Paraglaciecola psychrophila 170: one gene and its partner. The protein of the gene in region 1 interacts with the protein of each later gene in a pairwise test. Links are inferred from orthologs where the notes say so. Each region holds a gene or a part of one and is shown in the gene's direction. Other genes may lie near its edges. The genes, in order: C427_RS17395 and tusA.

What was found.
Region 2: the proteins of C427_RS17395 (region 1) and tusA interact in binary tests that used the Escherichia coli proteins (3 or more experiments, as listed by UniProt). The link is inferred for Paraglaciecola psychrophila 170 from one-to-one orthologs.

What each region holds. Positions count from the first base shown.
Region 1 is NC_020514.1:3,964,689-3,976,319, reverse strand. Bases 8,453-11,442 are described here. They hold C427_RS17395 (IscS subfamily cysteine desulfurase), read left to right. Parts: upstream 8,453-9,330; coding sequence 9,331-10,554; downstream 10,555-11,442. Other genes in these bases: iscA (iron-sulfur cluster assembly protein IscA), read left to right, coding at 11,079-11,402; iscU (Fe-S cluster assembly scaffold IscU), read left to right, coding at 10,665-11,045; iscR (Fe-S cluster assembly transcriptional regulator IscR), read left to right, coding at 8,830-9,318; cysE (serine O-acetyltransferase), read left to right, coding at 8,453-8,742. In the rest of the region: C427_RS17430 (TolC family protein), read left to right, coding at 1-593; C427_RS17425 (efflux RND transporter periplasmic adaptor subunit), read left to right, coding at 590-2,107; C427_RS17420 (efflux RND transporter permease subunit), read left to right, coding at 2,100-5,219; suhB (inositol-1-monophosphatase), read right to left, coding at 6,161-6,934; tRNA (cytosine(32)/uridine(32)-2'-O)-methyltransferase TrmJ, read left to right, coding at 7,183-7,920; more of cysE, read left to right, coding at 7,933-8,452; co-chaperone HscB, read left to right, coding at 11,460-11,631. UniProt on the Escherichia coli protein: Master enzyme that delivers sulfur to a number of partners involved in Fe-S cluster assembly, tRNA modification or cofactor biosynthesis. Catalyzes the removal of elemental sulfur from cysteine to produce alanine.
Region 2 is NC_020514.1:5,351,804-5,368,768, reverse strand. What follows is about bases 4,028-6,812. They hold tusA (sulfurtransferase TusA), read left to right. Parts: upstream 4,028-5,186; coding sequence 5,187-5,438; downstream 5,439-6,812. Other genes in these bases: C427_RS23625 (metal-dependent hydrolase family protein), read right to left, coding at 6,316-6,812; C427_RS23630 (class I SAM-dependent methyltransferase), read right to left, coding at 5,475-6,230; pyrE (orotate phosphoribosyltransferase), read left to right, coding at 4,538-5,179; rph (ribonuclease PH), read left to right, coding at 4,028-4,528. In the rest of the region: C427_RS23670 (MGMT family protein), read left to right, coding at 1-37; C427_RS23665 (HD-GYP domain-containing protein), read left to right, coding at 123-1,316; C427_RS23660 (hypothetical protein), read right to left, coding at 1,348-1,530; C427_RS23655 (hypothetical protein), read left to right, coding at 1,882-2,802; C427_RS23650 (YicC/YloC family endoribonuclease), read right to left, coding at 2,807-3,670; more of rph, read left to right, coding at 3,815-4,027; more of C427_RS23625, read right to left, coding at 6,813-7,635; C427_RS23620 (DUF1285 domain-containing protein), read right to left, coding at 7,650-8,195; C427_RS23615 (DUF3014 domain-containing protein), read right to left, coding at 8,195-9,010; C427_RS23610 (sterol desaturase family protein), read left to right, coding at 9,189-10,421; C427_RS23605 (hypothetical protein), read left to right, coding at 10,509-11,102; C427_RS23600 (DUF3703 domain-containing protein), read right to left, coding at 11,236-11,580; C427_RS23595 (putative quinol monooxygenase), read right to left, coding at 11,735-12,031; C427_RS23590 (hypothetical protein), read right to left, coding at 12,193-12,711; C427_RS23585 (DUF6482 family protein), read left to right, coding at 13,298-13,615; C427_RS23580 (DUF6702 family protein), read right to left, coding at 13,861-14,361; C427_RS23575 (M1 family metallopeptidase), read right to left, coding at 14,354-16,828. UniProt on the Escherichia coli protein: Sulfur carrier protein involved in sulfur trafficking in the cell. Part of a sulfur-relay system required for 2-thiolation during synthesis of 2-thiouridine of the modified wobble base 5-methylaminomethyl-2-thiouridine (mnm(5)s(2)U) in tRNA.

The sequences.
Region 1 (11,631 bases):
ACATGGGATTGTTGCACTTATTAGGGCGTCATCCCTCCCTACTTGCTATCGAACAATCAGCTAAGGCAGGCAACACGGCCGTTAAGTTAGCGAAACAAAAATACAAACCTCAGTGGGGTGTGAACGCCAGTTATGCCTACCGAGATGACGACCCACTTGGGCAAAGTCGTGCTGACTTCTTTTCTCTTGGTATTACTGTGGATATTCCTATTTTTGGTTCTGCACAACAAGACAGTGAAGTGGCTGCATCTCGCCTAACATCACAAGCAATAGAGACCGATAAACGTTTATTACAGCAACGAATGCTGGCCAAAATGTTAAGTTTATACCAACAAGAAATCCGCTTTGGACAACGTGAAGATGGCTTTTTAAACGCTATATTGCCACAAATTCAAGAGCAAGCTGATGCGTCTTTGAACGCCTATACCCATGATGATGGCGACTTTTCAGACGTGATGCGTGCTCGTATTGCTCAGCTCACTGCGCAAATCGATCTGATCGATATTCAAATTGAAAAGCACAAAATACGCATGCAACTTGGGTATTTTTTAGATGGCCACACAAATTCATTTCCCCAGGGAGAGTATCGATGAAAACGTTATATGCCGTAATTGTTGGAGGCGTTGGCGGCGCCATATTAACCGCGACTATTTACTCACAATTTTTATCCACAGAAATGGATATGACTACATCCAGCTCTGCAGAGCCTAACCCTCTATATTGGGTAGCACCTATGGATCCCAATTATCGACGTGACGAACCTGGACAGTCACCTATGGGCATGGACCTAGTGCCTGTTTTTGCAGACTCTACGAAAGATGACGATCCTGGTGTGGTGCGAATTTCGCCAAGTGTAGTCAATAATTTAGGTGTTAGAACTGCAACGGTTAAGCTAGCGATACTTCAGGAGAGTATTAAAACCGTAGGTTACGTGCAATACAATGAAAATAATCTGTTGCATGTGCATCCTCGTGTTGAGGGCTGGATAGAAAAGCTTTACATCAAAGCCGCGGGTGAGCAGGTGAGTAAAGGCGAGCCTCTTTATGCTTTATATTCACCTGAACTTGTAAATGCACAGGAGGAGTATCTTCTAGCCAAAAAGCGCAACAATCAAGAGTTAACGCTAGCGGCAGAAAGTCGCTTGTTAGCATTACAAATGCCCGCAGAAAGCTTACGACAACTTAAAACCAATCAGGTAGTGCAACAAACCATCGTGTTTAAGGCTCCGCAATCAGGGGTGATCGACAACCTAGCCATTAGGGAAGGTTTTTTCGTAAAACCTGGCACCACTTTAATGTCTATCGGTGCATTGGATGATGTGTGGGTCAAAGCTGAGGTATTTGAACGTCAAGCAGCACAGGTTAAGGTCGGTCAGTTGGTTACTATGACGCTGGGCTTCGTGCCGGGAAAAACATGGCAAGGGCAAGTTGATTATGTCTACCCGACACTGGACGCTCAAACTCGGACGCTGAGTGTCAGGTTACGTTTTGCCAATGAGGATATGTTGCTTAAGCCAAATATGTTTGCACAGGTCATCATTCATAACGACTCTACACAGCAAAAATTATTGGTACCTAAAGAAGCGGTTATTCGCACCGGGACTCAAAATCGAGTGGTGTTAGTTGTGGGAAAAGGCCAATACAAATCTGTTGAGGTGAGTCTGGGACAAGTCACCAATCAGTTTGCGCAAATATTAGATGGCGTTGAAGTGGGTGAGCAAGTGGTGATTTCAGCGCAGTTTTTATTGGACTCTGAAAGCAGTATCCAATCTGATTTTATGCGTATGTCTTTAGCACCAGAAGATAATATTCAATATAAAAAAGCAGATAAGATTCAAGATGACGACGCCCCTGACAACGTAGACTCAGCAGATGTTGAAGGTGTGATTAACCAAATCAACCTGCAGACTCGGGTGGCGAATATTAGTCGTGGGCCTATTGAAAAGTGGGGGCGCGGTGCGGCAACGTTAGATTTTGTTTTTGCCGATAGTGTGTCTCTAACCGAATTACAACAAGGTGACAAAATACACTTCACTTTTGAAATTCGAGACGGTGACTTCTTGATCACTGATTTTGCGTTAACTCCTCAGGAGCATAATCATGATTGAACGCGTTATTCATTGGTCAATTAGCAATAGGTTTTTTGTATTGCTGGCTACGTTTATCATTATTGGCTTTGGGTTGTTTGCGATACGTAATACACCTGTTGATGCCCTACCTGATTTGTCTGATGTGCAAGTTATCATTAAGACCAGTTATCCTGGGCAGTCTCCCCAAGTAATCGAAGATCAGGTGACTTACCCTCTGACTACTGCAATGTTGTCAGTCCCTGGGGCAAAAACGGTGCGTGGGTTTTCATTTTTTGGTGATTCTTTTGTGTACATCATCTTTGATGATAAAACCGACCTCTATTGGGCGCGCAGCAGAGTGATGGAATATCTGTCACAAGTCGCGCCACGTCTACCTGCAGCAGCAAAGCCGCAACTAGGCCCTGATGCAACTGGTGTGGGCTGGATTTATTTGTATGCATTAATAGACCGAACCGGTAAGCATGATCTTAGTCAGTTACGTTCAATTCAAGATTGGTTTCTCAAATTTGAGCTGCAGACAGTGTCTGGGGTATCTGAAGTCGCTTCGATTGGGGGGATGGTAAAGCAGTATCAAATTATAGTCGACCCAGACAAATTACGTGCCTATGACATCCCATTAAGTCTTATTCAACTAGCCATCAAACAGGGCAATCAGGAAGTGGGGGCCTCTGTGATTGAAATGGCTGAAGCTGAATATATGGTCAGTGCTTCTGGGTACATTCAATCGATTCAAGACTTAGCCCTTATTCCCTTGGGTTTGAATATTAAAGGCACGCCTTTGTTACTCAGAGACGTCGCGGATATTCGCCTTGGTCCACAAATGCGCAGAGGCATTGCAGAGCTTGATGGTGAAGGCGAAGTGGCAGGTGCTGTAGTGGTGATGCGCTTCGGTGAAAATGCACAACAAACCATTGCCGGGGTGAAGCAAAAATTAGCAACTTTAAAAGATAGCTTACCAGAGGGAGTTGAAATTGTGACGGTGTATGACCGTTCAGATTTGATTACTCGGGCGGTGGATAATCTATGGTCGAAACTAGGTGAGGAACTACTGATTGTTGCTTTAGTGTGCGCGGCGTTTTTGTTTCATATTCGTTCATCTATTGTGGCTATTATTAGTTTGCCGATAGGTATTTTAGTGTCGTTTATCATTATGTATTGGCAAGGCGTTAACGCTAATATTATGTCACTAGGGGGCATTGCAATAGCTATTGGTGCGATGACCGATGGCGCAATAGTGATGATTGAAAACATGCATAAACACATTGAAAAAAATCCCCTTACCAATGACAACCGTTGGCAGATAGTGGCAAAGTCTGCTTCTGAAGTAGGGCCTGCGTTATTTTTTAGCTTATTGATCATCACAGTGAGCTTCTTGCCGGTGTTTATTTTAGAGGCACAGGAAGGCAGAATGTTTGCTCCACTTGCCTATACTAAAACTTACGCCATGGCTGCCTCAGCAGGTTTAGCCATTACCTTAGTGCCTGTGCTGATGGGATATTTCATTCGCGGTAAAATTGTGAGCGAAAAGAAAAACCCTTTAAACAGATTATTAGTGGCTATTTACCTTCCTGTATTACGTTTAGTGCTAAATAACCCTAAGAGTACTATGGTGATTATGTTGATGGTTGCTGTGGTGGGCTTTTATCCTATTAATAAACTTGGAAGTGAATTTATTCCTCCTTTGGATGAAGGCGATTTAATGTATATGCCGACTACTTATGCTGGTTTATCAATAGGTAAGGCTCGTGAGATTTTACAACAAACAGATAAACTGATTGCCACCGTACCTGAAGTCAAACATGTATTCGGTAAAATAGGTCGCGCCGAAACGGCTACTGATCCTGCGCCTCTGACAATGATAGAGACCTTCATTAAGCTTAAGCCACAAGACGAATGGCGTGCAGGTATGACAACCGAAAAGCTGCGCGAAGAACTGGATAAGCTAGTTCAAATTCCTGGTTTGACAAATGCGTGGGTGATGCCAATAAAAACCCGCATCGATATGCTCGCAACAGGTATTAAGACACCCGTGGGTATAAAAGTAGCAGGTGGTGATTTAGCTGTTATTCAACGCATTGGAAAAGACATTGAGCAAATTCTTTCACAGATACCGGGTACAGCATCGGTGTACTCAGAAAGGGTCGCAGGTGGGCGTTATATTAAGGTTGATATTAAGCGTGAACTTGCATCTCGTTACGGTCTCAATATTTCAGATGTTCAACAAGTTATATCGACTGCTATTGGCGGTATGAATGTGTCCGAATCGGTAGAAGGCTTGGAGCGTTATCCCATTAACTTGCGTTACCTACAAAGTTATCGGGATTCACCAGAACAACTCGCATTGTTACCGATTGTCACGCCCAGTGGTCAACGCATAGCTTTAGGTGACGTAGCAAAAATATACATAGAAGATGGCCCGCCTGGAATAAAAAGTGAGAATGCGCGAATAAATGGCTGGACCTATATTGATATTAAAGACATTGATGTTGGAAGCTACGTTGAAAATGCTACCCAAAAGTTATCGTCAGAGTTGGATTTGCCAGCGGGGTATAGCTTAACTTGGGCAGGGCAATATGAATATATGCAGCGGGCTAAAGAGAAACTGGCCTATGTATTACCCTTAACACTGGCGATTATCATTGTTTTACTGTATCTAAACTTTCGCAGTCTTCCTGAAGTCGCCATTATCATTGGCACGTTGCCTTTGGCCCTAATCGGGGGTGTTTGGTTGCTATACTTAGAAGGCTTTAATCTTTCAGTGGCATCGGGTGTTGGTTTTATTGCATTGGCCGGTGTGGCAGCAGAAATAGGTGTGATCATGTTGGTGTATCTCAACCAGTCCTATGGTGAGTTAATGCAAACCCATAAAAATAACCACACTCAACCTAGTCTCGAAGAGTTGGTTGATACGGTCATGTTTGGCGCGGGTCTGAGGGTTAGGCCTGTGATGATGACGGTGGCCACCATAATGATAGGCTTATTACCGGTTTTATATGGCTCAGGCACGGGCTCAGAAGTGATGAGTCGAATTGCTGCACCAATGGTAGGAGGCATGGCTAGCGCGTTAGTATTGTCGTTAATTATTGTGCCTGTTGTTTATCTATTATGGCGCAAACAAGCTATTAAATGAAAAGCAAAAAGAACTACTTAATTCGAATAGTTTAAAGGGATTTACTTATCTTTTCCTCTGTGCAGCGTTGTTCGCGCTCTGTGTTCTCTGTGGTGCAAAATCGTTTGGCTTTAAATGTTGAAAAGACCAAGATTAAGGATATTTTGCACCACAGAGGAAGATGAGGCTTCGCTGCACAGAGAAAAGCAATAAGAACTATTTGATTTGAGTGTTTTAAAGCGATCTTTTCATCTTTTCCTCTGTGTAGCGTTGTTCGCGCTCTGTGTTCTCGGTGGTGCAAAATCATTTGGCTTTAATGTTGAAAAGACCAAGATTAATGATATTTTGCATCACAGAGGAAGATGAGGCTTCGCTGCACAGAGAAAAGCAAAAAGAACTACTTAATTTGAGTGTTTTAAAGCGATCTACTTTTCTTTTCCTCTGTGTAGTGTTGTTAGCGCTCTGTGTTCTCTGTGGTGCAAAATCATTTGGCTTTAAATGACGAAAAGACCAAGATTAAAGATATTTTGCACCACAGAGAAAGATGAGGCTTCGCTGCACAGAGAAAAGCAAAAAAGAACTTCTTGATTCGAGTGTTTTAATGCGATCTACTTATCTTTTCCTCTGTGTAGTGTTGTTAGCGCTCTGTGTTCTCGGTGGTGCAAAATCATTTGGCTTTAATGTTGAAATGACCAAGATTAAGGATATTTTGCACCACAGAGAAAGATGAGGCTTCGCTGCACAGAGAAAAGCAACAAAACTATTTAATTCGAGTAGTTTAAAGGGATTTGCTTATCTTTTCCTCTGTGTAGCATTAGCGCTCTTCCCCCTCGGTGGTGCAACATTCTAGGGTTGTTAATCTTTGGCTTTTTTATATGTTTAGACAAATGGTAGGAAGGTATAAGGGGGGAGGGCAAACAAAAAAGGCGAGCTGATGCTCGCCTTAAAAAGTCATGAAGGTTTTACTTCAAATGTTTAACTAAAATCTGCACAATTTTAGGGCTGCCAGCAACGATACTGCCTTTATGCATTGGATCGTTACCACCAGAAAAGTCTGTAACCAGTCCACCAGATTCACGCACCATTAATTCACCGGCTGCAATGTCCCAAGGTTTAAGACCACTTTCCCAATAACCATCATAACGACCGGATGCCACATAAGCCAAATCCAATGCTGCAGAACCACTACGACGGATGTCGCCAGCTTGCATAAAGATTTTATTAAAGCTCTCTTGATACTGAGGTAACTTGACCTTGTTTTTAAAAGGAAATGAAGTGGCAAGGATCGTTTGGCTTAATTCTTTTGCTTTACTGGCACGAATACGAAAGCCATTAAGCTGGGCGCCTGCGCCTCTGCTTGCTGTGAACAGTTCACCGCGAATTGGATCGAATATAACAGCTTGATCTAAACGACCTTTGTGCATGAGGGCAATCGATACCGCAAAATGAGGGATGCCTTTAATAAAATTGGTGGTGCCATCTAACGGATCAATAACCCATTTAAAATCATTGTCACCCTCCACTACGCCGCCTTCCTCACCCACAAAGCTATGATCTGGATAAGACAGCTTGATTTTGTGAATTATGGCCTGTTCGGCTTCTTTATCGATACGAGTAACGTAATCGTTGTCGCCTTTTGCTTCAGTTTGCAAGTCGGTCTGATTGTCAAACCCGCTAGAAATAATATTGCCCGCAGCACGCGCAGCGCGTATCGCTATATTAAGCATAGGATGCATAGTAAACCACCAATTTTAAAAGAACATTAAATATAGTTCAGCAAATAATAAATAGAATTAGCTGAACAAAAAATCGCCGCGCAGTATATCAATATAACTAAATTTAGCAATCAGAATATTTTCTGTGGCGGCTATTCATGATACATAATCCATTTCATCATTATGCTAAAACGTCATTTGAGGTGGTATAGGTATATGTTATTATTCGCACCCAAAATTGACCAGCTAAATTAAAGATACCATTCATCATGTTAGAAAATATTCGCATAGTGTTAGTTAATACCTCGCATCCAGGCAACATTGGCTCTGCAGCTAGGGCAATGAAAACCATGGGATTGAGTCAATTGGTGTTGGTTAATCCTATTACTGCACCAGATGGTAAGTCCATTGCTTTAGCAGCAGGAGCGGGTGACGTGCTAGCTAATGCAAAAACGGTGAGTACGTTGGCCGAAGCGGTTGCTGATTGTGGGTTAGTTATTGGCACTAGCGCGCGTTCTCGCACTTTATCTTGGCCAATGTTAGAGCCAAGAGGCTGCGGTGAAAAGATGATAAGTGAAGTATCCAAGTACCCTGTGGCGTTGGTGTTTGGACGTGAAAATAATGGATTAAGTAATGAAGAGCTGCAGCAATGTCATTTTCACGTGTGTATCCCCGCCAATCCTGACTATAGTTCTTTGAACCTAGCTGCGGCAGTTCAAACGTTGTGTTATGAGGTGCGGATGGCTTATTTAAATTTATCACGTGGCCAGTATCCAGAAAATCACCCTGAAGACACAGAGTACCCATTGTCTGAAGATCTAGAAGGTTTTTATAGCCATTTGGAACAAACCCTTATCAAAACGAATTTCATCATTGCTAAACACCCCGGTATGGTAATGGCCAAATTACGTCGATTGTACAATCGTTCTCGCCCCGAAACTCAAGAGCTAAATATTTTACGCGGTATCTTGGCATCGGTTGATAAAATAGCTAAAGAACGAGATTAGTAGGCCTTAAATATGTTTAGTAGAATGAAAGAAGATGTGCAAAGTGTATTTCACCGTGACCCAGCTGCACGTAATACCTTCGAGGTACTCACTAATTACCCGGGATTACACGCTATTTGGTTTCATCGTCTAAGTCATAAAATTTGGAAGGCCAACTGGAAATGGTTAGCGCGTTCCATTTCAACATTTTCTCGTTGGCTTACGGGTATTGAAATTCATCCTGGGGCCAAGCTAGGACGACGTTTTTTTATTGACCATGGCATGGGAGTGGTCATTGGTGAAACTGCAGAAATTGGCAATGATGTGACCTTGTATCATGGTGTAACGCTTGGCGGAACAAGTTGGACTGCAGGAAAGCGACACCCAACCTTAGAAGATAATGTAGTAGTGGGTGCTGGAGCCAAAGTGCTAGGGCCAATTACTGTTCATAAAGGTGCCAAAGTAGGGTCTAACTCAGTGGTGGTGCGCGATGTACCAGAAAATGCGACTATTATTGGTATTCCGGGCCGTATAGTAGCGCAGCAGAATAAACCTGCGGCGCCGACTGACGGGGAGCGTGAAAAAATAGCCAAAAAATATGGTTTTGATGCTTATGCGGTAGCAACAGATAACCCTGATCCCATTGCTCATGCTATCAGTGTAATGGTTGATCATGTGCATCTGGTAGATAAAAAGGTCGAAGAAATGTGTCAAGCAATCAATAAAATGGGTGGTGATGTCTGTGGAAAATCAATACCCACTTTAGACCTAGAAGACTTCTCTGATAGTGAGCACTTGGAGGATATTAAGAAGGTCAGTGATGCTTTTGATCCAAAGATATAATACTTGACTAAAACACTAGGTTAAATACTTGACTAATTTAGTCAGGTATGTGAATATTCGGTAATAGATTGGTATAGGATTATTTGTATGAAATTGACTTCTAAAGGCCGTTACGCAGTGACAGCTATGTTGGATGTGTCCTTACACTCGCAACGCGGACCTGTGTCTTTAGCCGATATATCTGAACGCCAAGAAATTTCTTTATCTTATCTTGAACAACTTTTCTCTCGTTTACGTAAAGAGAAGTTAGTTGATAGTGTACGTGGTCCAGGTGGTGGTTATAAACTGGGTCGTACACCCAATGAAATATCAATTGGTGAAGTTATCCGAGCGGTAAATGAGTCAGTTGACGCTACTAAGTGTAAAGGCCAAGGCGGCTGTCAAGGCGGAGAAAGATGTTTAACCCATAATTTGTGGGAAGGCCTGAGTAACAGAATTAGTGTATTTTTGGACGGCATTACCTTAGGTGAACTCATGCAGCAGCATGATGTAAAGCAAGTGGCCGAAAGACAAGACAAACATAAACAACATAATCAAATAGCGGCAAACGAAATCTCAATCAGTTTGCAGCTTTAAGCGGAGTAAAAAATGAGCGAATTAAAGCTTCCGATCTATCTGGATTATTCATCAACTACACCAGTAGATCCTCGTGTAGCAGCCAAAATGGCAGACTGCTTAACTTCTGACGGAATATTCGGTAATCCGGCATCTCGTTCCCACAAATTTGGTTGGGTAGCAGAAGAAGCAGTAGATATTGCTCGTAACCAAATTGCTGATTTGGTCAATGCTGACCCAAGAGAAATTGTATTCACGTCAGGTGCGACCGAGTCCAATAATCTCGCCATTAAAGGTGCCGCTAATTTTTATGGCAAAAAAGGCAAACACCTTATAACTCTCAAAACTGAGCATAAAGCCGTACTTGACACTATGCGCCAGCTAGAGCGTGAGGGTTACGAAGTCACCTACATGGATCCAGAACCAAATGGTTTAGTTCTATTAGATAAGCTAATCGCAGCCATTCGCCCTGATACTATTTTAGTCAGCATCATGCATGTGAATAATGAGATCGGTGTCATTCAAGACATCGCAGCCATTGGCGAAGTATGTCGTGAACGTAAAATTTTGTTTCATGTTGATGCGGCACAAAGCACCGGTAAGGTACCCATCGATTTACAAACAATGAAAGTAGATTTAATGTCGTTTTGTGCCCATAAAACATATGGCCCAAAAGGCATCGGCGCTTTGTTTGTCCGTCGTAAGCCACGTATCCGCCTAGAAGCGCAGATGCACGGAGGGGGCCATGAACGTGGCATGCGTTCTGGTACTATGGCAACTCATCAAATAGTCGGTATGGGCGAATCTTTCCGTATTGCCAAACAAGATATGGCTGCTGAAAATGAGCGGTTGATGATGTTACGTAACAAACTGTGGAACGGCATCAAAGATATGGAAGCCGTGTATTTAAATGGCGATATGGAAAGCCGTATCGCAGGTAACTTGAACGTTAGTTTTGCTTATGTTGAAGGCGAATCATTAATTATGGCCCTAAAAGATATGGCCGTGTCTTCTGGTTCAGCTTGTACATCTGCTAGCTTGGAGCCTTCATACGTGCTTCGTGCCTTGGGTTTAAGCGATGAACTAGCTCACAGCTCTATTCGCTTTACTACTGGTCGATTTACTACCGAGGCTGAAATTGATTACGTGATTGGTGTAATACGTAATGCGATAGACAAATTACGTGATATGTCGCCACTTTGGGATATGTACAAAGAAGGTATCGATATAAGTAAAGTAGAGTGGGCTCACCACTAAGGATTTACCAATAGCAGAGTAAACCACTGAGTGACTCTGTCGAAAATTAGCAATTAATATTTAGGTTCTGAACTAAAAATGTTCAGAACATAACCAAAAGGTAAAATATCATGGCTTATAGCGAAAAAGTAATCGATCACTACGAAAATCCACGTAACGTTGGTGGTTTTGACAAAAATGATCCCTCAATTGCAACGGGTATGGTCGGTGCACCTGCTTGTGGTGATGTGATGAAGTTACAACTTAAGATTGATAAAAACGGCATTATTGAAGATGCAAAATTTAAAACTTATGGTTGTGGATCGGCTATCGCATCCAGCTCTTTAGTCACTGAATGGGTAAAAGGTAAGTCTATAGACGAAGCTTCTACTATCAGTAACATGGATATAGCTGAAGAGTTAGCTTTACCACCTGTTAAGATCCACTGCTCAATTTTGGCTGAAGATGCCATAAAAGCTGCAGTAGCAGATTATAAAAGTCGTCAAGTCTAAGTTAAAACTAAGTTAAATTAATAGGAGTAGCTAGTGGCCATTACCGTATCCGACACCGCAGCATTGCGTGCTAAAACTTTTCTCGAAAATAGGGGATCAGGTTTAGGGCTGCGTCTGGGTGTTAAAACCACTGGCTGTTCTGGTTTAGCTTATGTGCTCGAGTTTGTTGATGGGGTTAATCCTGACGATAGTTTATTCGAGGACAACGGCGTGAAGATTATTATTGATGGTAAAAGTTTGGCATATCTAGATGGTACTCATCTAGATTTTGCTAAAGAAGGCTTGAACGAAGGTTTTCAATTCACCAATCCGAATGCAAGTGGCGAATGTGGTTGTGGCGAAAGCTTTAACGTTTAATGTTATTTTTGCTAAGCTACGACCCATTTAAAACATCACAGACCTGTTATTAACCACATGAATTATTTTGAACTGTTTAATATCCCTATATCATTCGATGTGGACTTGTTGCTGCTGCCAAAAACGTATCAGCAACTACAACGCTTAACTCACCCTGATAAGTTTGCTAGCGGTAGCGAGCAAGACAAGTTGGTGGCTATTCAAAAAAATGCTCAAGTAAATGACGCAT
Region 2 (16,965 bases), 1.4 Mb from region 1 along the record:
TGATTTGGCAGAAATGTTATGGAAATTAGAGTATTAGCCTTCACGATAAATAGTAAATGTTGCTCTTAAGGGCTAAATCTGCCAGATATTTTTATCTTCTTTTTTGAATTTATTTAACCGAGATGTTAACTGTGTTGAAAACCTTTGATACAGACGATGTTGAAGAAGGAATGTTCTTTGACTCTATAGCAAAACAACAAGGCAAATTTAAGATTATTAGTCGAGGTAGGGTTACTTCTCTTGCCGCTATAACACATCTAAAAAACAAAGGAATTTTGTCAGTAGTTGTTGATATGAGCAAACAAATCAAGCCGGAAGTTGTTGCACAACAAGAGCCCGAGCCCGAAAAAATTACCGAGCCGCCTGAAGAAGCATCTTTTGAAGCTGAGCTTGGAGTGGCAGCCAAACTTCACCTCAAAGGTAAACACCTCCAAAAAACAATGTTAGAGAGCTTAGGTAAAAACTTACCTATCGATATTGCCATCCCAGAAGCGTTTACTAAAAATCTTGTGTCGTCAATTAATCGCAACCCTAATGCATTGATGTGCACGACAAAAATACGAGAAAAAGACACCTACCTTTTAGAGCATTCATTAAATGTGGCTATTTTGTTAGCCAATTTTGGTACCCATCTAGGCTTGAATGAAGAACAAATTCAAGAATTGGCGCTATCGGGTTTTTTACACGATATAGGTAAAATTAAAATTCCTGATGAAATATTGCATAAACCAGGGCGCTTAAATGACCAAGAAATGACCACTATGAAAGACCATGTGTACTACGGCACCAAAGTGCTGATTGAAATGGGCATGCCTGATTCCATTGTTGAAACAATTGGTCAACACCACGAGAGGCTCGACGGTTATGGTTACCCAGAAGGTCTTCGTGGGAATGAAATCAGCACATTTGGACGTATGATTGCAATAGTGGATACATATGATGCGATAACAGCAGACCGATGTTATAAGGTTGGAATGTCATCTAAAAAAGCACTGCAAATTTTGTTGCAAGATGCGCCTGAAAAGTATGATGAAGGATTTGTAACACAATTTGTGCAATGTATTGGCATTTTCCCTGCGGGCAGTTTAGTTAAACTCAACAACCAGAAAATTGCCATGGTACTCAAACAACACCCGGTGTATGCCAATAAACCCGTTGTGAAAGTATTTTATTCAGTACGTGGTAGCCACTATTTGGAGCCCAAAGAACTGGATTTAACTGCAGCTAGCAATGGCGTAAAAATTGTTGATGCTGTGATCGCAAGTGATTATAAACTTGATTTTATCAAATACTTTAATGAATCAATAGTCATCTAAATCAACAAGCTCTAAGCGTTTACAACGCTTTTTAACTATTCTTTACTTCTTTTAATATGATTCTCACCTGGTCAGTCGTGACATCAGAAGGGCACACGCCTTTATCAACCAACTCTTCACGAATACATTCAGGATCATTAGTTGAAAAGCCAGAACTGTTTTTCTGGACATAACGGGTGAGTTTTTGCTGCAATTTTCGAGTTAAACAAGACATCTGTACATCTTAATCAGTAATACATTAATAAAATTCCGGCATAGAATGCGACGGGCTTGCTAATATAATTAATACGCATAATGCATTTAATTGGTTGTACTTTAGAATATAATCAAAATCTAAGCCAACAAATTTTTAATACTATAATTCAATAAGATAGGTAAAAATTGACAATTATGTAGTTTGGCATATGTAAAATAGCTGACAAAAAGTGTCTATATTTTTTGTGTATTGGCAAAGTTTTCTGTAATTTTGGATTGTTGTTTTACAATAATGGTTATTAAAGCAGTAAAAAGATATCCAATCCGTTCCTATATTTGTTAATTCATATTCTTCTATCTGGATATTGATATGAACCAAAATACAGTAAAAATTAGTTTAGATTTAGTCCATATAGACGTCGCTCGAAATGCTACGGACGATTTCAATTTATTTCATGATAAAAAGCAATGGCAACAGATAACAGGTAACCCTTTTGGAGGCCCAATCGTACTAGGTTTTCAATTAGAGTGTTTTATTGAGGATTACATCAAACAATATAGACAACAAAATGATGAATTGAATACTCTTGAACAACACCAATTAAAATTTAGTAACTACTCTTTTAATTTTGTTGGTGTTGCAAGGCCCAAAGATAATCTGACCGCCATCATCAAAAAATCACGAATATATTCAGAAGATAAAACGGTTTTATCCAACCGCGTAGTGATAAAAAATGAGCAAGGGATCGTTTTGATGGGTTTTAAGAGCAATTCGAATGTGCCGTTATTCGCAAATGAACAGGGCTTGTTCCCCACATTTAATACTAAAGAGGTGTTTGACCGAACTACTGTTGATGAGTCTGATTATTTTTATAAACGTAAATATACAACCAATAGTAACGCTAAAAATTTTTTAACCGGATCATCTGTAGAGCAGTCTAATTATTTTGATGAAGTAAATGACAAGATCCTGTTTCCAGAGACGTATTGTACTAGCCTTATTTCATGTGCGTTACTAGAAAGGGGTAAGGCTAACGGTCTCGATTTTAAACGTAATCCCATGGTGTATACATCCCATAAGATATCTGTGCATAGTGAAAACGTAGCTAAATTAAGAAGTGATCAGCAATTACATATCTTGGTGGGGCCGCCCATCAATAAAGTTACATCTGGTAAAGAACAAGGTTCAGTCTTGTTAACACACTATTGCATTGGCTTGAATCAAGATAAAAGCGTTTTGTTCCAAGGCGAGATTGAACTCGCACCCTTATCTTATATTTTGCATAAATAGTTTTTTATTCAATATTCGCGATCTGCTCACGCATTTGCTCAATTAACACTTTTAATTCCACTGCCGATTGTGTGATGTCGGTGTTGATAGATTTGGAGCCTAAGGTATTCGACTCACGGTTAAATTCTTGCATCATAAAATCTAGTCTACGACCTACTGCGCCGCCTTTTTTTAGAATTTTTTGGGTTTCACTAATGTGAGATAACAGGCGATCTAGCTCTTCGGCAACGTCTACTTTTTGTGCCAGCATGACCATTTCTTGCTCTACACGGGCGGGGTCTAGTTCAATTTTAGCATCCTCGAAGCGCGCTTGAATTTTTTCACGTTGCCATTTGATGACTTCTGGCATGTGGGCTGTGACTTTTTCAACTTCGCCATTAATACCATCTAAACGTTGTTCGATCATCGTTTTGAGGTTGCTGCCTTCGGTGGCGCGTGAGGCGATAAAATCTGTGAGCGTTAAGTCAAATTCAGCAAGTACTTCGGCTTGAATACTATCCATGTCATTCTCTTCGGCTGAAATCACACCAGGCCAGCGCAATACATCAAGAGGATTTACACCGGCAGACTGGCCATGAGATTGCACCCAATCAGCGGCTTTCATTACCTGTTTAGCTAAACTTTCGTTTAAGTTAAGGTTACCTACTGACGCGTCGTTTGCTATAAAACGTAATGAACATTCCACTTTGCCGCGTTGTAATTGTTTACGAAAACGTTCGCGTAGCAGGGGCTCCATGCTTTTAAATTGCTCAGGAAGACGGAAGTAGGTTTCAAGAAATCGTTGGTTAACGGAGCGCACTTCCCACACAGCTGTGCCCCAATCGGCTTTAAGTTCGCGGCGGGCAAAAGCAGTCATACTGTAAATCATTGAAATCTTCCATTGTCTTAGTTAATTGTATTATACCCCTGTTGAAACTGGGAGCGAGGGTCTAGGGCAATTAATTGTTTAAAACTTAAGATAATTTACACGGAAGCCTCTATAATTCCGTTCACTATTATTTAGGAGAAAATCATGCGTCCAAGTGGAAGAACCGCCAGTCAAATTCGCCCCGTTACTATTACCCGCAATTTTACCTGTCATGCAGAAGGCTCAGTATTGATTGAGTTTGGTAATACTAAGGTGTTGTGTAATGCCTCAGTAACTGAAGGTGTGCCTCGTTTTATGAAAGGCCAAGGTAAAGGCTGGGTAACCGCAGAATACAGTATGTTGCCAAGGGCTACGCATACTCGTTCTGATCGTGAAGCCGCTCGTGGCAAACAAGGTGGACGTACTCTTGAAATTCAGCGTTTAATCGCACGTTCATTGCGTGCAGCAGTCGATTTAAAGTTGCTAGGCGAAAACACTATTATTGTTGATTGTGATGTTATTCAAGCTGATGGCGGTACACGTACTGCTTCGATTACAGGTGCATGCGTGGCTTTGGCTGATGCACTTAGTTGGATGCGTGCTAAAGGTATTCTCAAAACTAATCCCATTAAACATATGATTGCAGCTTTGTCTGTAGGTGTTTACAAAGGCACCGCTATTGCCGATTTAGAATATCTTGAAGATTCTGATGCTGAAACTGATATGAACGTAGTGATGACCGACACCGGCAAATTTATCGAAGTGCAAGGCACTGCAGAGGGCGAACCTTTTGATTATAACGAGCTAAATGAAATGTTGGAATTGGCGAAAAATGGTATTCGTGAGTTGTTCGACGAGCAAAAGTTAGCTTTAAACTAGGACGTCATCATGCAAGATTATCAACGTGCTTTTATTGAATTTGCTCTAGCTCGGAATGTTTTGAAATTTGGTCAGTTTACTCTTAAGTCAGGTCGAATTAGCCCCTATTTTTTCAACGCGGGTTTATTTAATACCGGTGGCGACTTGGCCAAATTGGGACAGTTTTACGCGCAAACGTTGCAAACATCAGGTATTGAATACGATGTGTTATTTGGCCCTGCGTACAAAGGCATTCCTATTGCTACTTCTACGGCAGTGGCGTTAGCAGATAAACATAATGTAGATAAGCCTTATTGCTTTAATCGCAAAGAAACGAAAACCCATGGTGAAGGCGGTAATTTAGTCGGTAGCCCGCTTGCGGGTAAAATCATGCTGGTGGACGACGTAATTACCGCCGGTACGGCTATTCGTGAGTCTATGCAACTGATCGCAGCCAATAATGCCCAACTTGCAGGGGTTCTGATTGCTTTAGATAGGCAAGAAAAGGGGCAAGGTGAGTTATCGGCCATTCAAGAAGTTGAGCGTGATTTTGATACTAGGGTGATTTCTATCGTCAGTTTAGCTGATTTGGTTGATTATCTGAGTGATAAAGCAGATATGGCTGAGCACTTAGCTAATATCCAGCAATATCGTTTGGACTATGGGATTTAGTTAGCAAGTGAAAGATTTAAGTCGATTCGAATCTGCTGATTATCAATTAGATGCTTTAGGTTTACTCTGCCCAGAGCCTGTGATGATGGTACGTTTAAAAATTCGAGAAATGAACGTGGGTGAAACGTTAGCTGTGACAGCTGACGATCACTCCACTACCCGCGATATCCCCAGTTTTTGCCGTTTTATGGATCATGAATTAGTGGATGTCCAGAGTGTCACATCTCCTTATCAATACGTGATCAAAAAAGGTCGCTAACTTAGCGATCTTTTATCTTAACGAACACCGTCATGTTTAATTTGGTTTACGGAACTTTATGGTCCAGCGGTCGGAATTTCCAGAAACAGATTTAACCCCTACTTCGTAACGTAACTCGTCATCAGCGCGGTAATGTAGGTCGCTATAATCAACAAATTCAAATCCAGCTTCTTGGATTTCTTTGATGGCAAGGACAGGATCAATACGGCGACGGTTAGCAGGATTTTGTTCTTCCATATGTCGAGAAGTATGATCTACTAAGGCATAAACACCACCTGGCTTGAGCGACTCAAAGGCCAGTTTATTCATATTGCGGCGACCTTCTTCTCCAAAGTTATGATAGTTGCGAAACGTCAACACCATATCAAGATTTTTTACCCCAAGAGTGTCTGCTTCTAAAGAATAAAAACGCTCTCCATCTTTACGATAAAGTTTAGCGTTTTCTGCGACAATTTTGATTTTTTCAAACCCAGGCTCTTTAAGTAAATTTTCGATACGTCCAGTACCCAAAGCAGCATAATATTCGCCTTTAGCACTGACCACGGGTGCCAGAATTTTGGTATACCAGCCTCCACCAGGAATAAGCTCAATAATTTTCATATCGTCACGAAGTTCAAAAAAATCCAACGTCTGAAGTGCTTTTCGGTTGCTGTCTCGGTCGGTTTCAACTTCAGTTCTGATTTCAGCTTTTAACGCTGATTTAATTTTCTCTGCTGTGGCATCAAAGCTATCTGCCGCTATTGAACTGGCGCTTGCTGCAAGCAGTAATATAGAAAGAAATTTTTTCACCAAAATATCTCCATTTAAAGTTTTTTAAAATTCTGAAAGACACTTATTTAATATATACAAAATCGTTGTAATAAGGCTTGGTGTCAACCTACATATTCTTGTAAACCACGCCGTCTTTCATTACAAAGTTCATATTTTGTAAAAGTGAAATTTGCTTTAAAGGGTCACCTTTAACAGCAACTAAATCTGCTAGTTTACCGACTTCTATGGTGCCTACAGTATCGCTGATATTGAGCAAGTCAGCTGCGTTTTGGGTGGCACTACGTATTGCTTCAATGGGCTTCATACCTGCTTCAACCATAAATACAAACTCTAAGGCATTGTCACCGTGAGCCGAAACACCAGAGTCAGTACCAAATGCAATTTTCAGCCCTGCTTTGTAGGCGTTAGCAAGAGTTTGTTGAATAAGGGGGCCAATTGCGGCTGCCTTAGGTCTTACAAGTTCGGGAAAGAAACCATCAATTTTGGCTTTCTCAGCTACCCATTTACCAGCCATGATGGTCGGTACATAATAAGTGCCATGTTTTTTCATTTGCTTAAACACTTCTTCATCCATATAAGTGCCGTGTTCAATTGAGGTCACGCCTGCTTTAATCGCGCGTAACATACCTTCTTTACCATGGGCATGAACTGCGACAGTCATTCCATAGTCTTTTGCCGTTGCAACAATGGCATTGAGTTCATCATCCATAAACTGAGGATTTTGACCACTTTTAGCTACACTTAAAACACCACCTGTTGCCGTGATTTTAATTAAGTCTGCGCCATCTTTATAACGTTGACGCACTGCTTTACGAGCTTCAGCTTCGCCATTAATGACACCTTGGAGAGGCCCAGGGTCGCCCATTATTGATTTACTGCGACCATTGGTTGGATCGGAGTGGCCACCTGTTGTAGCAATAGATTTCGCTGCAGTGTAAATACGTGGACCTTTTACCATCCCCTTATTAATTGCATTTCTCAGTGCAACCGTTTCGTTGTTACCATCACCTAAGTTTCGGATTGTTGTAAAACCTGCCATCAAGGTTTTTTCAGCGTACATCACACCTTTAATTGCATAATCTGCTTCATTCAAGGTGAAGGCTTCCATATAACTAGCCGGGCCGCTGTTTTGGCTAGAGATATGCGTATGCATGTCCATAAAACCTGGCATCAGGGTGTAATCAGATAAATCAATAACGGTATCTTCACTACTCCCTGAAGTGAATCCTTCGTTGATCGCTGTGATTTTGTTGTCTGTTATAATCACCGACGCATTTTTTATCACCTTGTCTGAAGTGCTATCGATTAGGCTACCAGCATGGATAATTGTGACCGGTACTTCGGTGGTGGCTATGGCTGCACTAGTTAAAAAAAGTTGGCCTAAGGTTGCCAAGGCCAAGGCAGATTTTAAAATTTTATTTTTCATATTAAGACGTCCTGTTATAACTCGCCGAGACTAAAGTGATAGTTATCACTGTTAAATATTAGATGACGCTTGCCATCTAACTCTTGCTCTTCTCCCAACTCAGCGAGTTGGTAAAATACATTTTGATGAAAACGGGCCCATAAATTTCTACGGACTAAAGCGTAAGGTAGGTATGCACCTGTTTTTTTGTCTGCAAATATTTTTACCGGATTTTCTGTACTAACTATTAAATCTTGACCTGTGTTGGTTGTAAGTACCAACTTATCGTTCTCTTTCTGCCATTGAGTAACGAGAAAAGGTACGTCTTCGACTTGAATACCTACCTTTTCTACAGGTGTGACTAGAAAGTAATGTTCTTCTTCACGTTTTAAAACACTGGCAAAGAGTTTCACTAAGGGTTTGCGGCCAATTGGTGTGCCCATGTAAAACCAACTGCCGTCATGCTTTATTTGTATATCAATGTCCCCGCAAAATTCAGGATCCCATTTGTCTACAGGAGGCATTGCCGCATTTTGAGAACTGATTTGTTTTTGAAAAGTCCCTAAGTCGAATGTTGTCATTACAGTGTTTCTTTTATCTCACGTAATTTGGTTTTGATACGGCGCATGTTTTCAGGCCCTGTGCGTAACAATTGTTTTTGAGGAGCAGTTAAAGATTCAAGTTGTTTATCAGCAAACTTGTACATTACGCTGTCGGAATATACTTCAACCGGGAAAGGCACTTCAGGGGTATTTAGTAATACATCTATTGCCTCTTCAAGTTTTTCGTCAAAACTATCTGATGGACTACTTATTTCAGAAAATATTTTTTCTATAGCTGGTTTGTATTCTTGATATAACTGCAATAGTGATTCTGTTTCAAGGGACTCAAATACTTCTACGTAAGGCACGTAACGTTTAAAGCTTGCAGGATCAATCCATTCTTTATCGGCTTGCCTGTAAGTCCGAAACGGCTTTTCTGGCTGCACTAATACTCTATTGTTATCAGCTAAATTTTCATCAGCCAAGGTATTAGTCATTATTACAAAGCGCTCTAGTAAGGCTTCATCAATCAGCAAACGTGCGAATGCTTCGTAGTCAGATAGAGCTAATAATTTAGTCTTTACTGTGCCATCGCTTGTATCTAATGGCTCAGGCTCTGGGATAATTTCGGGCTCAGGTTGCTGCTCTACTACTTCTGGAATAAAAATAACAGGCGGCGCCTCAATAATAGGCTCGACTATCGGCTCGACTATCGGCTCGATAACAGGTTCAACAGGCGCAATAATAACTGGTTCAGGCTCAGCGGGCCAAAATACAACGGCTAGGACAATTGCCAATACAATTGCAGCTATAACGAAATGTGGTACTAACGATTTTTTTGATTCTTCACTCATGATTTCCCCGTTAAGCAAACATCTGTGATTAACATGTCGATTTAGCGTACTTAAAATTCCATCTAAATGATATGCGTAGAGTGTAATATAGTGTAATTGTATTCTTATATAGACTGTCAATTAATAGGCCATTAGACTAGATGTGTGACTTACCTACTTTAAGAAGCGTGGGAATAGTATGAATGTTATTTTATACGCAGTGCCCTTTTTTTTCCTCTTAATTTTAATCGAATTGTTGTTGGAAAAAAATAAAAGCACCGATTATTATCGTGTTAACGACAGTATTAATAGCTTGACCGCAGGTGTGTTGAGCAGAATGACGGGCGTTGTTAAGCAGTTATTGCCTCTCACAATTTATGTGGTCGCTTATGAGCAGTTGGCTATGTTTCAAATATCATCGAGTTGGTGGATGTGGGTGACTGCGTTTGTGCTTTATGATTTTTGTTATTATTGGAAACACCGCTTCGGTCACGAAACGAACATATTGTGGGCTGCTCACGTGGTGCATCACTCTAGTGAAGAATACAATTTGACCACGGCTTTACGACAAAGTGGTAGCAGCTTCTTCAGCTGGATTTTTTACTTACCTATGGCAATATTGGGTTTTGATCCTATTATGCTCATCACGGTGGGTTCATTAAACTTAATATATCAATTTTGGGTACACACCCGGCATATTCCTAAGCTAGGTTGGTATGAATGGGTGTTTGTAACCCCTTCTAATCACCGTGTGCACCATGCACAAAACCAAATCTATATAGACCGAAACTATGGTGGCGTATTTATTCTTTGGGACCGGTTGTTTGGCTCTTTTCAAGAAGAGTTGGATAGTGATAAACCCATTTATGGTATTCGAAAAGCATTAAAAAGCTGGAATCCACTGTGGGCGAACGTACATGTTTATGCGCAGTTAGGTAAAGATTGCTGGCATGCAAATCGTTGGCAAGACAAGCTACTCATCTGGTTTAAACGCACTGGTTGGCGACCTGCTGATGTTGAACAAAATTATCCTTTGAGTAAAGTTGATCTCACGCAATTTAGAAAATTTGATGTTTCGCTGTCTCTGACAAACAAATTTTACAGCCTAATACAGTATTCATTGTTGGTGTTTGTTGGTTTGTTACTGATGATGAATGTTTCTGCTTTTACGCTTGCAGAGCAAGTTCTGGTGGTGGGTTTTGTTCTTTATGGCAGTATTTCTGCTGGTTTGGTTTTGGAAAATAACCCCTTAGCTATTAATTTAGAATGGATAAAATACTCTTTAATCATGGTAACTCTGGTGGTTTATACGTTACCGGTATGGATTGAATGGACCCTAGGAGTAAGCATACTGATTAACGGATTATTGTTGTTATTTAGGAAGGCAGATATTATTAATGCAACAGGGCCGATGGTAGAGGCTAGTAATTGAAATAATATTATCGCGATGAATTCGTTAACATATTTAAACCAGTAAGCATTTTATGAATAGTCAAAAAACCAATAAGAAGAATAACAAATGAATATACAAAAATGGCTCTTAGTTTCCTTTATTCTTACCAGTAATGCAGCCTTTGCCAGCCAAGCCCCTTTGGTATCAATACCTACACATGATGCTTTTTTCTCTAATCTTGCGCAGCACTGTGGTAAGGCTTTTGAAGGAAAAGTGGCGGTAGATAACCAGCCTAGTCCCGCATTCGATGCAAAATTAGTAATGTTTGTACGCAAATGTGATCAAGCTGAATTACAAATACCCTTCTATGTGGGAGACAATGCATCGCGTACTTGGATAATTAAAAAAACGGGTAGCGGTTTAAGTCTAAAACATGATCACCGACATAAAGATGGTACTGATGACTCAGTGACTATGTATGGTGGGCATACACAGGACGCTGGTTACAACCAAATCCAATCTTTTCCTGTTGACCAATACTCAAAAGAATTATTCGCTCAGCAAGGTCTGCCGCAATCTATCACCAACACTTGGCAAATCTATATTTATCCAGAAATGTTTACGTACCGCTTAGTGCGAGAAGGTAGAGAGTTTAGAGTGGATTTTGATTTAACCAAGCCAATACCAACACCTGCCGCTCCTTGGGGATATGAAGATTAGGCGCTTGGTTTTATCAGGGAGCTAGTTGATTTTTTATCTAGGACTTTAACCCCTAAAACGGGCAGGAAATGCTGTTTGAATAGTGGGAGCTACGAAAATAGACCACTTAACTTTGTCCCGTTTTAAATTCTGGTTATGTTTTCTTTTCCAAAAAAATCTTTAAATCGTCCGGTATTGACATCGATTTAAATGGATTTACATCCGTTCCTCCGGTGTTACCTGACGGAACCCAGATCTTAGAAAATAGTATTGAAGCGATAATTCTTGTCACTTGACCCAATACCTCTTTGAAATTACGTTTCCTGAAACCGACTTTCAACATCCACCAATGTGATTTTGTATGAGGGATGATAAATAACTGACCAAGAATATGAGCTCGTTCAAGATGATAAAATGCAGAGTCCAGCTGATTCTTTTTATATAAACGAATAGCTTTATGCATTTCTGAACAGAACACTTCTTTTAATGGTTGTTGCATTGCTCACCTTGTATCAATAAAACGTTATATTTTAGAAAATTGCGGGATACCTCATGTTGCGTTCGCAAACGACTCAGTAATAGGCGAAAATTAGCAAGGCACAAGCAAGACCCATTATTTTTAGTCCTGCTTAATTGCCTCGTTTGTTAACTACTTATTTTACAATCACTTTTGTTAACTTTGATATTTCAACTGAATCTAGCATTTCACCAATCACACTAAAACATTCTTTAATATGCGATGACTTTTGATGTGCTTCTAAATCTTTTTCTGATTCCCAATTTTCATGAAACATAAAAATTGTATCGTTCTCATTGTCCACATGCAGATCGTAATTTATACAACCACGCTCATTTTGAGTAGGAATAACAATTTTAGATAATTCAGATAACACCGTTTCTTTGTGCTTTTCTTTAGCGGTAATTTTTGCAACACAGGTCAATATTTTCATAATAATCCTTGGTAGTTCATTAAATTGAGTGAAATAGATAATGCCACATTAAATGGCAAATAATAGCTGGCTAAGATGAGGAACGAGTTGAAAACTGGCAGTAATACAGTATCTGTTATAGGTTCGATTTTTTTAGTTTGAAGTTCGTGCGAGCTAATTTTCTAGTCTCTTAATATTGAAAAATTAACTGCATTGATTTTCCAACCATTACCCGTATTTACAAGTTGCCAGTTCTCTTTTCCTGAATTACTTTTTCTGTCGCCATCATAGAATATGTAATCAAAATATATTGTAGCTACCTCACCATCACTAACGATTTTCACATTAGATATTTCTTCTCTCGGGTGTTTAGTACTATCTATAATAGAGTCTATGAATATTTCAGGTGTGCTGTGTCTATATTTGGCTGGTTCACGGAATTTATTCCCAATTTGACGCTTTAACCCTTTACCTTCTTTTGAATTGGCCCACTTTAATTCTTTTTCAAAATCATTTGTAGTGTGCACGCCAATCCAAGACACTGTGCCGTCTAAAAATAGACTCAAAAATTTACTTTTATTTTTGTTGATTATCGCACTCTCGAATGATTTTACTATCTCATTGAGAGCTTGCTCATTGTTGTTAGCTATTGCAGATTTTGAAATTAACAAAATAAACATAAACAGCATAAATTTTTTCATAACATCTCCATGTCGATTAAAGTAGCTATCACTTTGCATATAATAGCTTAGCTAGTTAGAAGCTTTTTTGTGTTTTGCAAGAAAGTAATCTGCTTGCGGAATCAGGTTTGATGTGTTTGTTATACCTTTTATATTCGTTGACTCGTTTAATTAATTCAGCATCTCTTTTTATGAGCTTTTCAAAAAGATCATGGCTTTACGCATCTTTGCCATTGTTAAACCAAGCCTGTGATAGGTTAATTATTAGTATCCCTGAAACTCCGTATAAACCTGTTTTGAATGGGTTGTATACCCTGTATCTAATTGTTTACTTGATTCATACTATAGGAGTTTATGATTGTTGCAAAGGTGGGCTGAAAGACTAATCTGTGGAAGATGTTTTGATTACCTGCTTATTATTCATTACGTCGATTTTTGGCTGCCTTGAATTATTATTATAGCCTACTGTTAGTTTTAATTAGGCAGTTAAACGATAAACCTCTGCTTTGTCGGCAACATATTCACAGCTATATACTCTTAAATTTTTTAGCTGAACCAATTCATTCATGATTACGTATTCAGCTTACTAATTGGTTTTTTAAGAGCAATGTCTGTGCAGCAAACTAAATTTTGGATTAAAGATATTGAGTCGCGTTCTATTACTGTGGATATGCTCACTGTGTGTTCTTACGAGATGAATGTATACCTAGTTAAGCTCACCATTGGTGACATCACTGGTTTGGTATACGAAGGTGATAGCCCTAAACGTTTTCATAGCTCGCAGTTCATCCGTGATGCGTTTGACAGCTGTAATATATTAGCCGCGCAAATGCTCCACGAATCGCCTTATGACGAGATGATAGGTAACCCTGAATCAGTGCAACGTGCTTGTACACTACCTTTTTCTATGGGCCAGCCTTACTAGGTGGTTGTGCTAGATAAGACGTAAAAGTTTAAATATTATTTTTAGCATTATGGATAATCAAGTACGCATAATAAGCGCCCATGACTACCACTATACCAAGAATAGAGCCCCAAGCCACTGGGTCGTGCAGTATTAAATCCCACATAATGATTCACCTCTGTTAGATAACTTCATAATCGAGGTGATTTTAGGTGATGTTCATTAGCCTATATTGATCTAGATCAGCTTTGTTGCAAAGTAATGATTCAGTGTTCGAACGTGAGTTTTAGTAATTCAACTGAATCGGTAAAAGTCAGTGTTTGTAATTTTCCTTTACCCTCAACATTAATAGTATTGACCTGCTCAGGCCAAAGATCACGCAGTGCGTCATGACGTATTGTCATGTTGTCTATTTTGGTAGGTTGTGTTGTTTCTTGATAAACCCAGAAAAATTTGCCATCTAATTCAACCCCTACCATTTTTAGTGGAAGTGATTGTTTATCACTATCAAATAAACTAAAGCGTTGATTAACATACTCGCCAAACTGTTCTTGAGTCTTTTTTGAGTCGATGATATCTGCATCTTTACCCAATATTTCTCTTACTGCATGTTCAGCGTCATGCACCCTAAAACGGTGCATGATTTCGATATTCTCGGTACGCGGATTAAACAAAACAGTGCTAATAGCTGACTTTTGTTGGTGAGCTGAAAGTGAGAACGCTGCAAACAGCAGCGCTCCTACTAAGTAATTAACGATTTTATTCATCGTTATCTTTTTCATCTTCTTCGATGTCACTGTCTTCTTTCAGCTCAGTTTTAATATCTTGCATGATATCGCGAGATACTTTCTGGGTACTCTTTTTCTTTTTATAGGCTTCGATACGTGACGGGATAATTTGACGCGGGTAATGGTTATTGCTTATATCGACGTCGGCTGTTTCCCAACGTGGATCAACCGTAACACTAACCAATTCTTTATCTTTGTCAGTGATTATCATTTTATTCACTGCTTCAGGTGTACGGCGCCAAATTTCTGCAGGGATATATTGATTTTCCATGCTGCCGTCAGCAAAAGTAAGTTCTAAGATAATCGGCATCACCAAACCACCTTTATTAGAAAACTCTAACACGTAGTAGTTTTTGTCTTCTTTTACGGCGCGTTCAAAAGCTGTCTTTTCCCAAGGTTTCAAGTCCTTCAGGAATTTTTTATATTTGTTACGCTCTTTATTGGTCACTGTAAAGCGATCGTTTTCGTCATAAAAGTCAGTTATGTCAGGGAAACGCTCGACCCAAAGTTTTTTGCCTTCGGCACTATTTCGCTCATCAGTGAAAGACATAGGCTTGTCTAGTTCTTCTTGGCGTAAGCGATTGAAGTCAATATCTGGGTCTTTAGTATCCATGCGCAGTTTTGAAATTTTATCTAACGAAATATCCACATGATCAGTGCTATAAAACCAACCTCTCCAGAACCAATCTAAATCAACACCTGAAGCTTCTTCCATGGTGCGGAAAAAGTCTGAAGGTGTAGGACGTTTGTATTTCCAGCGCTGTGCGTATTCTTTAAAAGCAAAATCAAATAACTCACGGCCTAAAATAGTTTCGCGCAAAATATTTAATGCCGCAGCAGGTTTAGTATAAGCATTAGGACCTAAACGCAACACACTATCTGACTGAGTCATAATAGGTACTTGATTAGACGACTTCATATAGCTCACGATATCGCGCGGCTCTACGCCCCAAGGAATAGTTGGATCCCATTCACGACCTGCTACACCGTCTAAAAAGCTGTTGAGGCCTTCATCCATCCAAGTCCATTGACGTTCGTCTGAGTTGACGATCATAGGAAAATAAATATGCCCCACTTCGTGGATAACCACACCCACTAAGAAACGCTTTTCTGCCTGTGAATAGGTACGGCTACCATCGTCTTGTAATTCAGTGCGAGGGCCATTGAAGGTGATCATCGGGTATTCCATGCCACCTACAGGGCCGTTAACCGATTGCGCCACGGGATAAGGATAATCAAAAGAAAAACGGCTATACACTTCTAAGGTTTGGATCACGGCTTCAGTAGAATATTTCTTCCATAAATCGCCCCCTTCTTTAGGATAAAAAGACATAGCCATAACAAGAGGTTGGTCGTTACCACCTTGTTGATGTCCTCGGGCATCCCACATGAATTTACGTGATGAAGCCCATGCTACGTCTCTGACGTTTTCAGCTCTAAATTTCCACGTTTTAAATTTATCTGTACCTTCTTTTTCGTTTTCTAAAGCTTCCTCTTCAGTCACGACAAATACTGTACGAGCCGCTTTTTCTGCTTCTTTTAAGCGTTTGCGTTGAGTCGAGGTTAATACGTCTTTAGGATTTTGTAATGCACCTGTTGAACTAACAATATGATCTGCAGGTACAGTTAACTCCAGGTCGTAGTTACCAAACTCTAAGGTAAATTCACCACGCCCAAGAAATTCTTTGTTTGTCCAAGCTTCATAATCGGTGTAAGCATGCAAACGTGGAAACCACTGAGCAAGCAAGAATATATCGTTGCCTCCATTGCCACCTTTGCGCTCGTCGTCAGGAAAGTGCTCGTAACCTGAACGAGCTGAGACTGCATCTTCTTCCACTATATTAAAGGCGTAATCGATACTAAATTCGACTTTTTTACCTGGCTTAAGATGAGTCGGTAAGTCGATACGCATGTTGGTACCCACAATCGTATGTTTCAGGGTTTTGCCATTTGTATCTTTAACCGATTGGATGTCATAACCCAATACATTATCGCTAGTAAACTGTTGGCGACGTAAGGCACCTAAACTGAGTTTTGCTGGCTCACTGTTAGAGGCTGATGATGATGCTGGTCCACGATTACTGGACCCACCAAAATCGGTTGTCATAGCTGACATCGAGTCATTGCGGAAAACGTTTTGATCCAATTGCATCCACAAGTACTTAAGCGTATCGGGCGAATTATTGTGATATGTGATGACTTGGCTAGCTTCTATTCGACGCTTTTCTTCGTCTAACTTCGCTTTGATTTTATAGTCTACCTGTTGCTGCCAATATTCGTGTCCGGGTTCGCCTGCAGCGTTACGGTATACGTTAGGGGTCGGTAGTGATTCGTCTAATTGGCGAAACTTATCTTCAAAGTTGCCCTTAGTTTGATTTATCGCTGCATTTGCCGAGCCAATAGTCGCAAACGTCAGCACTGCTATAGTGATGAGTTTATTAAACATTGTATTCCCTGATTGTGGTAAGTATTCATGTTCGAGCCAATATGTAGTATTTTTATAACCCGTAGCTATATTTTATTATAATCTTGAGGGTAATTCTTACTTAAAGTAACCCGTATTATGACCGATTGGTCTCAATT